DNA from 3 places in the Streptomyces sp. NPDC026500 genome. Region 1 is predicted to be linked to each of the others. Evidence: riboswitches for the same ligand, from Rfam matches in the RefSeq annotation. Region 1 holds a riboswitch; each other region holds the start of a gene.
What was found. A riboswitch is a leader RNA that binds a small molecule or an ion and turns the genes downstream of it on or off. The one in region 1 is predicted to bind cyclic di-AMP.
Positions count from the first base shown of each region.

Region 2: another riboswitch for cyclic di-AMP. It lies ahead of ACZ4N5_RS29335 (transglycosylase family protein); the one in region 1 lies ahead of ACZ4N5_RS00080 (M23 family metallopeptidase).
Region 3: another riboswitch for cyclic di-AMP. It lies ahead of ACZ4N5_RS14040 (M23 family metallopeptidase); the one in region 1 lies ahead of ACZ4N5_RS00080 (M23 family metallopeptidase).

Region 1 is NZ_JBVHQB010000001.1:23,734-27,000, reverse strand. Features, by position in the region: gene ACZ4N5_RS00085 (PP2C family protein-serine/threonine phosphatase) at 1-1,002, shown strand, start outside; cyclic di-AMP (ydaO/yuaA leader) riboswitch at 1,308-1,464, shown strand; gene ACZ4N5_RS00080 (M23 family metallopeptidase) at 1,477-2,511, shown strand; gene ACZ4N5_RS00075 (aldo/keto reductase) at 2,735-3,267, shown strand, end outside.
Region 2 is NZ_JBVHQB010000018.1:104,196-107,462, reverse strand. Features, by position in the region: gene ACZ4N5_RS29345 (cytochrome P450 family protein) at 1-47, shown strand, start outside; gene ACZ4N5_RS29340 (transglycosylase family protein) at 363-1,244, shown strand; cyclic di-AMP (ydaO/yuaA leader) riboswitch at 1,428-1,621, shown strand; gene ACZ4N5_RS29335 (transglycosylase family protein) at 1,626-2,327, shown strand; gene eno (phosphopyruvate hydratase) at 2,675-3,267, shown strand, end outside.
Region 3 is NZ_JBVHQB010000006.1:254,709-257,975, forward strand. Features, by position in the region: gene ACZ4N5_RS14035 (GntR family transcriptional regulator) at 1-275, opposite strand, end outside; gene ACZ4N5_RS14040 (M23 family metallopeptidase) at 472-1,236, opposite strand; cyclic di-AMP (ydaO/yuaA leader) riboswitch at 1,249-1,408, opposite strand; gene ACZ4N5_RS14045 (M16 family metallopeptidase) at 1,624-3,012, opposite strand; gene ACZ4N5_RS14050 (M16 family metallopeptidase) at 3,009-3,267, opposite strand, start outside.

The DNA of each region.
Region 1 (3,267 bases):
TACGACTACTTCACCCCGGGTGACTACACCGCGGCCCCCCTCTTCACGGCCGCACCCCTGGTCGCCGCGCCCCTCTACTCGCTGCGTGGCACCGTCCTCGCCGGCGTCGGCGCCGTCGGCGCGGTGTTCCTGGTCCACTCTCTGCTCGGCATCGTCCTTCAGGTCGACGCGGTCACCGAGACGGTCACCGTGGCGACGGCCGCCATTCTCGCCGTCCTCCTCAACATCGTCGTCCGGCGCGGTGACGAACGGCTCGCCTCCGTCCGGGAGATCGCCGAGTTCGCGCAGCGCGCCGTGCTGCCCGAGCCCGCGGAGCGGATCGACGGCCTCGATGTCGCGGCCCGCTACGAGGCGGCTCAGGAGGACGCGTTCATCGGCGGTGACCTGTACGCGGTGCAGGACTCCCCGTACGGCGTGCGGCTGGTCGTCGGGGACGTACGGGGGAAGGGGATGACCGCGGTGGCCGCCGTCGCCGTGGTGGTCGGCGCGTTCCGGGAGGCGGCCGAGCAGGAGCCGACACTGGAGGCGGTCGCACGGCGCCTGGAGCGGGCGCTGACGCGCCCGGGCACCCTGCACGAGAGCCCTGACGCGTTCGAGGAGTTCACCACCGCCGTCCTCGCGGAGATCCCGCGCGACGAGGACGTCGTCCGCATCGTCAACCGCGGCCATCCGCCGCCCCTGCTCCTGCATCCCGACGGCACGCTCGTCACGCTCGGCGCCGAGCCCTTCGCGCTGCCGCTCGGGATGAGCGAGCTGGGAACCTGGCCCGACCGGGCGGTACAGAGCCGCTTTGCGCGCGGGGCGATGCTGCTCCTGCACACGGACGGGCTGTCCGAGGCCCGCGATTCACGCGGGACGTTCTACGATCCGGCCGCGTGGCTGGCCGGACGGGTCTTTCCCGGCCCCGACGCGCTGTTGACCGCCCTCTCCGAGGCGGTCCGCCGGCATACGGGCGGCGCTTTGACGGACGACATGGCGCTGCTCGCCGTCCGGCGCTTTTGACGGGTGCTCGCTGAGGGGATCTCCGCAGAGCTCGGGAGGTCCTTCGCGTGCCACACGTACGGCCATTTCAGGCATGGTCACGAACGGTGATCGGACCGTTCCCCTCCGCATAACATCTGACATACCGTCAAGGGAATCCGTGTCGACGGGATAGGGTCAACTCGCCCGTTTTTCACCGCTCATGACCTCAAAGTCCAGGCCAAAAGCCGTTAATGATCAGCCCGAACAGCTTGGAATTCGGTGCCTGAGTCTATTAACGTTCGATAACGCAGCGCGGTCGTTACAGCCGTCACAAGAGGTGGCTCCGTGCGCACGTGCCGAATCCCGCAAGGGAACCGGGGAACCATCAACTTGGGGTGAATCGAGCGTATTCCGCCGTGGGAACACGGTGGCTATACGCGCGTAGGAGACCTTCCTGCTCCGAACCCGTCAGCTAACCCGGTAGGCGGCAAGGAAGCAAAGGAGTGCGCCCACGTGGCATCCGACCGGCCCGCTCAGCCGACCTCGTTCGCGCCGAATGACACACATACCTTCGGCTACGGCAAGGACGAGGGCCCCTGGGAGGAGTGGAACCCCACCGAGGATTCCGTTCTTCCCGTCCGCGGCCGGCACCGCACGGGCAAGCAGCGCGGCGGAGGACTCGCCCGCAGCTCCACGGTTCTCGGCGTAGGCGTCATAGCCGCCGTCGGCGCGGGTGGCATCGCCAGCGCCGCGCCGGGCAAGCCGCCCGTCTCGATCTCGCTGCCCGACCTGTCGTCGGTCACCCAGTCCGCCAAGGCCCTGATATCGGACGGTGGATCCAGCGCCCCCAAGGGCTCCACGACTCCGCTCACCAATGCCGGTCTGACCAGCGCCGACGCGGCGCAGGGTGCCACGGACGCGGGTGAGGCGCTGCGCTCCCGCATCATGCAGCAGGCCCAGTCGCAGCAGAACCAGGCCGACACCGCCACGCAGCAGGCAGCCCAGGCCGCCGCCGCGAAGAAGGCCGTCGCGCTCGCCGCCAAGCAACAGGACGACGCGGAGGCCAAGGCCGCCGCCGCGAAGCAGAAGGCGGAGGAGGAGGCCAAGGCGAAGGCCGAGACCGAGCGACTCGCCGAGCTCGCCAAGAGCTACTCGCTGCCGACCTCCTCGTACACCCTGACCTCGCGCTTCGGCGAGGCCGGCTCCATGTGGTCCTCCGGCTACCACACCGGCCTCGACTTCGCGGCGCCCACCGGCACGCTCATCAAGGCGATCCACAGCGGCACCATCACCGAGGCCGGCTGGGCGGGTTCGTACGGCTACCGCACGATCCTCACCCTCGACGACGGTACGGAGCTGTGGTTCTGCCACCAGTCGTCGATCAGCGTCAGCGTGGGCCAGAAGGTCGCCACGGGTGATGTCATCGGACGCGTGGGCGCGACGGGCAACGTCACCGGGCCGCACCTGCACCTCGAAGTGCACCCCGGCGGCGCCGCCACCGGCATCGACCCGATGGCGTGGCTCCAGAGCAAGGGCCTCAACCCCTGATCCGTACGGGCTCCTGAGCCGTACGAGCCGTACGGCGTCCGACGCGGGCGGGTGTGACCCCTGACGCGTGCCGTACGCATGTCCTCCCCGATCTCCGGCGGCCCTGACGTCATCCCCCCCGACGTCAGGACCGCCGGTCAGGCGGATACGGACGCCTGCGCGCACCGGCCCGTCCGGAGTGAGCGCGGAATACATGCATCCGGCACGGGTGTTGACGTCGTACATGACTTCTCTTCGCAAGCTCGGTTCGTCCGACCTCGAGGTCTTCCCGCTCTCCCTCGGCGGCAACGTCTTCGGCTGGACGGCCGACGAGACCCGGTCCTTCGCCGTGCTCGACGCCTACGCGGCCGCCGGCGGCAACTTCCTCGACACCGCCGACTCCTACTCGGCGTGGGTCGAGGGCAACGAGGGCGGCGAGTCCGAGACCATCATCGGCAAGTGGCTGAAGACCCGCGGCAACCGTGCGGAGATCGTGGTCGCCACCAAGGTCAGCCAGCACCCCGCGTACCCCGGGCTGTCCGGTGCCAACATCAAGGCCGCGGCCGACGCGTCGCTGCGCCGTCTGGGCACCGACCACATCGACCTCTACTACACGCACTTCGACAAGCCGGAGGTGCCGGTCGACGAGATCATCGGCGCCCTCGACGAACTGGTGAGGGCCGGCAAGGTGCGGCACATCGCCGCCTCCAACATCTCGCCGGAGCGGCTCCGGGAGTCCCTGGAGTTCTCCGACCGCGAGGGCCTCGCGCGCTACGT
Region 2 (3,267 bases), on a different contig from region 1:
TGCGTGGATTGCGCACGCTTCCTGTGGAGTTCACCCCGGTCAAATAGTCCCTGATCGGTTCATCGGCGACCCTTCGGAACCCCTTTCCGGGAAGTTCTCCCGAATACCGGAAAGGGCACCTTTCCGGCTACCGGAACGTGACGATCCATCAAATCTGTGATCTTCACGTGATCTGTACTGCATCGACTTGTGACAAGTGATCGAGTCCGGCTACGTTCACCCATCAACGCGGCGGCTCCGCTTCTTACTTCGCTGGAGCCGCGGTGGTCCCCCGCTGTCACGCGAAAGGTTTCCGCATGCTCTCCGGGAACGGCCGTCACCGTCGCCCTCGTCAAGCCCCTGCCCTCGTTGTCGCCGCGGGAGTGACCGGATCGGCCATCGTCATCCCGTTGCTCGCCGCGTCGGGTGCGAGCGCGGCCGACGGGACCACCTGGGACCGGGTGGCGCAGTGCGAGAGCGGTGGCGCGTGGAGCGCCGACCAGGGCAACGGGTACTACGGCGGGCTCCAGCTCGACCAGGAGGACTGGGAGGCGTACGGCGGTCTCGAGTACGCCCCGAGCGCCGACCAGGCCAGTCGCTCGCAGCAGATAGCCGTCGCCGAGAAGCTGCTCGACGACCAGGGTCTCGCGGCCTGGCCGACCTGCGGACCGCTCTCCGGTCTCAGCAAGGGCTCGGCCGAGGTCCAGGTCGACACGGGCGTGGCCGACGGTTCGTCGAGTGGCGGGAATGACGCCGGCTCACACGGCTCTTCCGGTTTGTCCACTTCGCCCAGTTCATCTTCTTTGTCGGATCTGATTGGTTCGACCGATTCGGGTGAATCCTCGGGTGCGACCCATGGCGCCGGGAAGCCCGACGCCTCGCCGAGCCCCAGCGCCTCGGCCCGAGCGACCGACAAGGGTGACGAGTCGGGCAAGTCCGGACAGAAGCACGCCTCTTCGAGTGCCTCCGACGCCGCGAGCGCCGGCACCGGGCGGCATCGTGGCGGAGACGCCGCGGAGAGCGCGACCGGCAGCCCTGCCGACAACGCCACGGGGCGGCACGCCTCGAGCGCCCCGAGCGACGCCGTCGACAACCCGTACGTCGTGGACGCCGGCACGAATCTCTGGAACGTCTCCGACGTCCTCGGCCTCGAAGGCGGATCGGGCGACCTGTCCGCCTCGTACGGCGCGGCGGCGACCGACGGTCCCGGCCTCGTCGTCCCCGGTCGGAGCATTGCCGGCACTGCTGAAACGGTGCAGAACTAGCGGGAGTTCACGTCATGGTTCGCTGTGGAATGTCCGGTTTGGTGCGAGTGAGACATGAGTCTCAGAAGCCCTGATCGTCTTTGATATTCCGCCGATCGACTGCTTACGGTCGTGACCGCTCGCCACAGCGGGCCCCGACGGTCACAACGCCGAATCCTGCCAGCGGCCGTACGGGAACAGTCGTCGCGTCATGCGCCGTAGGCAGGAGCGGGGGACCCAAGGTAGGCGCCGCGTCCGGGAGTTGAGAGACACCCGGAAACGGCTTGGGGTTAAGTCGCGTGTCGGACGTCCTGGAGACGGGGTCGACGACACGCGGCCGGGCAACTCAACCGGCCCGAACCCGACAGCTCACCTCGCAGGCGTCGGTGAGGGGATCACTCCATGCTGTTTTCCAGCAAGGGCAAGCACCGCCGCCCGAACAAGGCCACCCGCGTCGCCACGCTCGCCGGTGTCACCGGCGTCGCCATCGCCGCCCCGCTGATGGCTGTCGGCAACGCCTCCGCCGCCACCGCCTCCGAGTGGGACGCCGTCGCCCAGTGCGAGGCCGGCGGCAACTGGTCGATCAACACCGGCAACGGCTACTACGGCGGCCTGCAGTTCTCCGCCTCCACCTGGGCCGCGTACGGCGGCACCGCCTACGCCTCGACCGCCGACCAGGCCTCGAAGTCGCAGCAGATCACCATCGGCGAGAAGGTTCTCGCCGCCCAGGGCAAGGGTGCCTGGCCGACCTGTGGCACCGGCCTGTCGAGCGCCGCGTACAGCGGTGGCGCCTCGGCCCCGTCGACCTCCTCCGGCTCCTCCTCGTCGAGCGGCTCGCAGAGCGCCCCCACCACCCGTACGACGGAGCAGCCCGCCTCCCGTTCCGCGGAGCGCCCCGCCGCCCAGAAGACCGTCACCACCCCGACCGGCAAGAAGGTCAAGAAGGGTGACGGCGAGTACAAGGTCGTCAAGGGTGACACCCTCAGCTCGATCGCTGAGAAGAAGCACGTCAAGGGCGGCTGGCAGAAGCTGTTCAAGCTGAACAAGGACATCGTCGCCGACGCCGACTTCATCTACCCGGGCCAGCAGCTGCACCTCCGCTGAGCGCGGCCGCACGCCGGCCCGACGGGGTCGCCTTCGGCGGAGGGTGACCGTGGTCCCGGCCGTGCGCAGCATCGCCCCAGCTGAATGACAGCTCCCTCATCGGCCGGGCCTCCACCTCGGAGGCCTGGTGAGGGCCCCGTCCCCACGGGCTCCCCGCTCCGGTGCGTGTTCCCCCGCACGCGCCGGAGCGGGGTTTTTCATTTCTTTTTTTGTTCCGTTCAGGAACAATATGTACTCTCACTTCTGCTCAAGGGGTGGTCGATCGGCTGGCCGATCCCCCTGGGCCGGATAGGCTCATCCCGCAGGGCTGCCAAGCCCCGCATACCCGCGTCACATCCCAGAAGGAGATGCTCGTGCCGTCCATCGACGTCGTCGTAGCCCGGGAAATCCTGGACTCCCGAGGCAACCCCACGGTCGAGGTCGAGGTCGGCCTCGACGACGGCAGCACGGGTCGTGCCGCCGTTCCGTCCGGCGCCTCCACCGGAGCGTTCGAGGCCATCGAGCTTCGTGACGGCGACCCCAACCGCTACCAGGGCAAGGGCGTCGAGAAGGCCGTCCTCGCCGTCATCGAGCAGATCGGCCCGGAGCTCGTCGGTTACGACGCCACCGAGCAGCGCCTGATCGACCAGGCGATGTTCGACCTGGACGCCACCGACAACAAGGGCTCGCTCGGCGCCAACGCCATCCTCGGCGTCTCGCTCGCCGTCGCGCACGCCGCTTCCGAGGCGTCCGACCTGCCGCTCTTCCGCTACCTGGGCGGCCCGAACGCGCACCTGCTGCCCGTTCCGATGATGAACATCCTGAACGGCGGGTCGCACGCCGACTCGAACGTGGACATCCAGGAGTTCATGATCGCCCCCATCGGCGCGGAGTCCTTCTCCGAGGCCCTGCGCTGGGGCACCGAGGTCTACCACACCCTCAAGTCCGTCCTGAAGTCCAA
Region 3 (3,267 bases), on a different contig from region 1:
GCCCTCGCGGCGCCCAGCGGTTCCAGCAGCATGCGCATCTCCAGGAGGTCCGCGGCCTCCTGCTCGCTGGGTTCCGCGACGCACGCGCCCGCGTGCCGGCGGGTGACCACGAAGCCCTCGGCCTCCAGGGTGCGCAGAGCCTCGCGCACGGGGACGCGCGAGACGCCGTAGCGCCGCGCGAGCAGTTCCTCGGTGAGCCGGCCGCCGCGCTCGTAGACACCCGCGACGATGTCGTCACGGATCGCCGTGCATACCGAGTGCGCCGGAATACGCATGACCGACCTCCGCTTTAATCCCCGCGAAACGCCATCGATTGACGCTTGTTCAGTGACTCTATTGCAGGAAGCCTGAATTTCCGATGGCGGGCCTGAATCCATGGATATTTTTTGGACAGAGGGCCTCCGGAAACGATGATGCCCCGGCTCGTTGAGCCGGGGCATCAAAAGCGGTGAAGAAGCCGCGAAGCGGTCGTCAGACGTTGACTCCGTGCGAGCGCAGGTACGCGACCGGGTCGATGTCCGAGCCGTACTCCGCGGTCGTACGGGCCTCGAAGTGAAGGTGCGGTCCGGTGGTGTTGCCGGTGTCCCCGGAGAGGCCGATCTGCTGCCCCGGAGTGACCGTCTGCCCCACGGACACACCGATGGACGACAGGTGGCCGTACATGGTGTACGTCCCGTCGTGCATCTTGATCACTATTTGATTGCCGTAGGCGCCGCCCCAGCCGGCCGTGACGACGGTGCCGGAGCCCACGGCGTGGACCGAGGTGCCGTACGCGGCGTGGAAGTCGACGCCGGTGTGGCTGCCGGAGGACCAGAGGCTGCTGCTGGCCTGGTAGCCGGTGGAGATGTACGAACCGGTGATCGGGATGACGAACGTGTTCAGGCGCTTGCGCTCGGCCTCACGGGCGGCGCGCTCCTTGGCCTCGCGGGACTTCGCGGCCTGCTCCGCGGCGTGCTTGCGCGCGGTCTGCTCGGCCTGCTTCCGCGCGGCGGCCTCGTCGGCGGCACGCTGCTGGGCGAAGGCCTGGGCGTCGATCTGGTCGGCGACCGAGTCGCCGAGGGTGACGGCCTGGGTCAGCCCGGTCTGCTCGACGGAGGCTTCCGCCGCGAACGCGGGGGCGGCCAGGGTTCCGATCACACCGGTGGTGGTGAGCGCCGCGACCCCGACGGCGGTCGTGGTGGTGCTGTGCACCCGGCTCGGACGACGATGCTTGCCGGTGCCACAGGTGAACGCCATGTAGGGGCTGATCCTTTCCTTCCCTCTCGCCTACCGGGTTAGCTGACGGGTTCGGAGCAGGAAGGTCTCCTACGGACCCCCTCCGGGGAGGGCGTCCGATTCACCCCAGGGACTACGTGTGGGTCCCCGGCTCCCCTGACTCGCGCCATAGGGGACTCGGCGATGACTGTCCGGTGCCGCGGGCGCGGCGCAGTGCGTGGCGAACAGCCGGACCGACGCTAAACGTGGTGTCATTCGAACAACAAACGGATCACGATTTTTGTAACGCATCCCACAGGGCAGAAGGGCAACTCCCGCACGAATACGGACATCTTGGGGACCGCATGCGGGAAAAAGAGAGCCCTGACGACTCTTCAGTCACCAGGGCCCTCCTCGGTCGCACGGGCCCTACTCGGCGGCCACCACGCTGACTTCACCGATTCCGAGGGCCTTGACCGGCTCCTCGATCGTCGCGGCGTCGCCCACCAGGACGGTCACCAGACGGTCCATCGGGAAGGCGCTCACCGCGGCCGCGGTGGCCTCCACCGTGCCGGTGGCGGCCAGTTGCTGATAGAGCGTCGCCTGGTAGTCGTCCGGCAGGTACTGCTCGACCTGGTCCGCGAGCGTGCTCGCCACGGCTGCCGCCGTCTCGAACTTGAGGGGCGCGACACCCACCAGGTTCTGCACGGCGACGTCGCGCTCCGTGTCGGTCAGCCCCTCGGCCGCGAGGGTGCGCAGCACCTTCCACAGGTCGTCGAGGGCCGGACCGGTGTTCGGGGTGTCCACCGAGCCGCTGATGGCGAGCATCGCGACACCGGTGCCGTCCGGCGCGGAGCGCAGGACCTGGCCGAACGCCCGTACGCCGTAGGTGTAGCCCTTCTCCTCGCGCAGGACGCGGTCGAGACGTGAGGTGAGGGTGCCGCCGAGGCAGTAGGTGCCGAGCACCTGGGCGGGCCACACGCGGTCGTGCCGGTCGGCGCCGACCCGGCCGATGAGCAGCTGCGTCTGGACGGCGCCGGGGCGGTCGACGATGATCACGCGGCCGGTGTCGTCGGCGCTCACCGGCGGCACGGGACGCGGCTCGGCGGACGAACCCGTCCAGGAGCCCAGCGTGTCGCCGAGCAGCTCGTCGAGGTCGACACCGGTCAGGTCACCGACGACGACGGCGGTGGCCGTCGCGGGGCGTACGTGCCTGTCGTAGAAGGCGCGTACGGCCACGGAGTCGATCTTCTGGACGGTCTCCTCGGTGCCCTGGCGCGGGCGCGACATGCGCGCGCTCGCCGGGAACAGCTCCTTGGAGAGCTCCTTGGCGGCACGACGGGCGGGATTGGCCGTCTCGTGCGGGATCTCGTCCAGCCGGTTGCGCACCAGCCGCTCGACCTCGCTGTCCGCGAACGCGGGGGCCCGCAGCGCGTCGGAGAGCAGGCCCAGCGCCTTGGCCAGGCGCGAGACCGGGACTTCGAGGGACAGGCGTACACCGGGGTGGTCGGCGTGCGCGTCGAGTGTGGCGCCGCAGCGCTCCAGTTCGGCGGCGAAGTCCTCGGCCGAGTGCTTGTCGGTGCCCTCGGAGAAGGCGCGCGCCATGATCGTGGCGATGCCGTCCAGGCCCGCGGGCTCGGCCTCCAGCGGCGCGGCGAGGATGACCTCGACGGCGACGACCTGCTGGCCGGGGCGATGGCAGCGGAGCACGGTCAGACCGTTGTCCAGGGTGCCGCGCTGGGGGGCGGGAAACGCCCACGGCTTGGGCCGGCCGGCCTGGGGCTGCGGGTGGAAGTCCATGGTGGCGAGCTCGGTCACTTCGCCGCCTCCTCGTCGGTCTCGTCGGCGGAGTCAGCCGCGTCGGTGGCTTCGGCGGTGGTCGGCTCGTAGACGAGCACCGCGCGGTTGTCGGGGCGCAGGCGGGCCTTGGCGGCCTCCTGGACCTCCTCCGCCGTGACGTCGAGGACGCGCTGCACGGCGGTCAGGGCGAGCTGCGGGTCGCCGAACAGGACGGCGTACCGGCACAGTTCGTCGGCGCGGCCAGCGACGGTGCCGAGCCGGTCGAGCCACTCG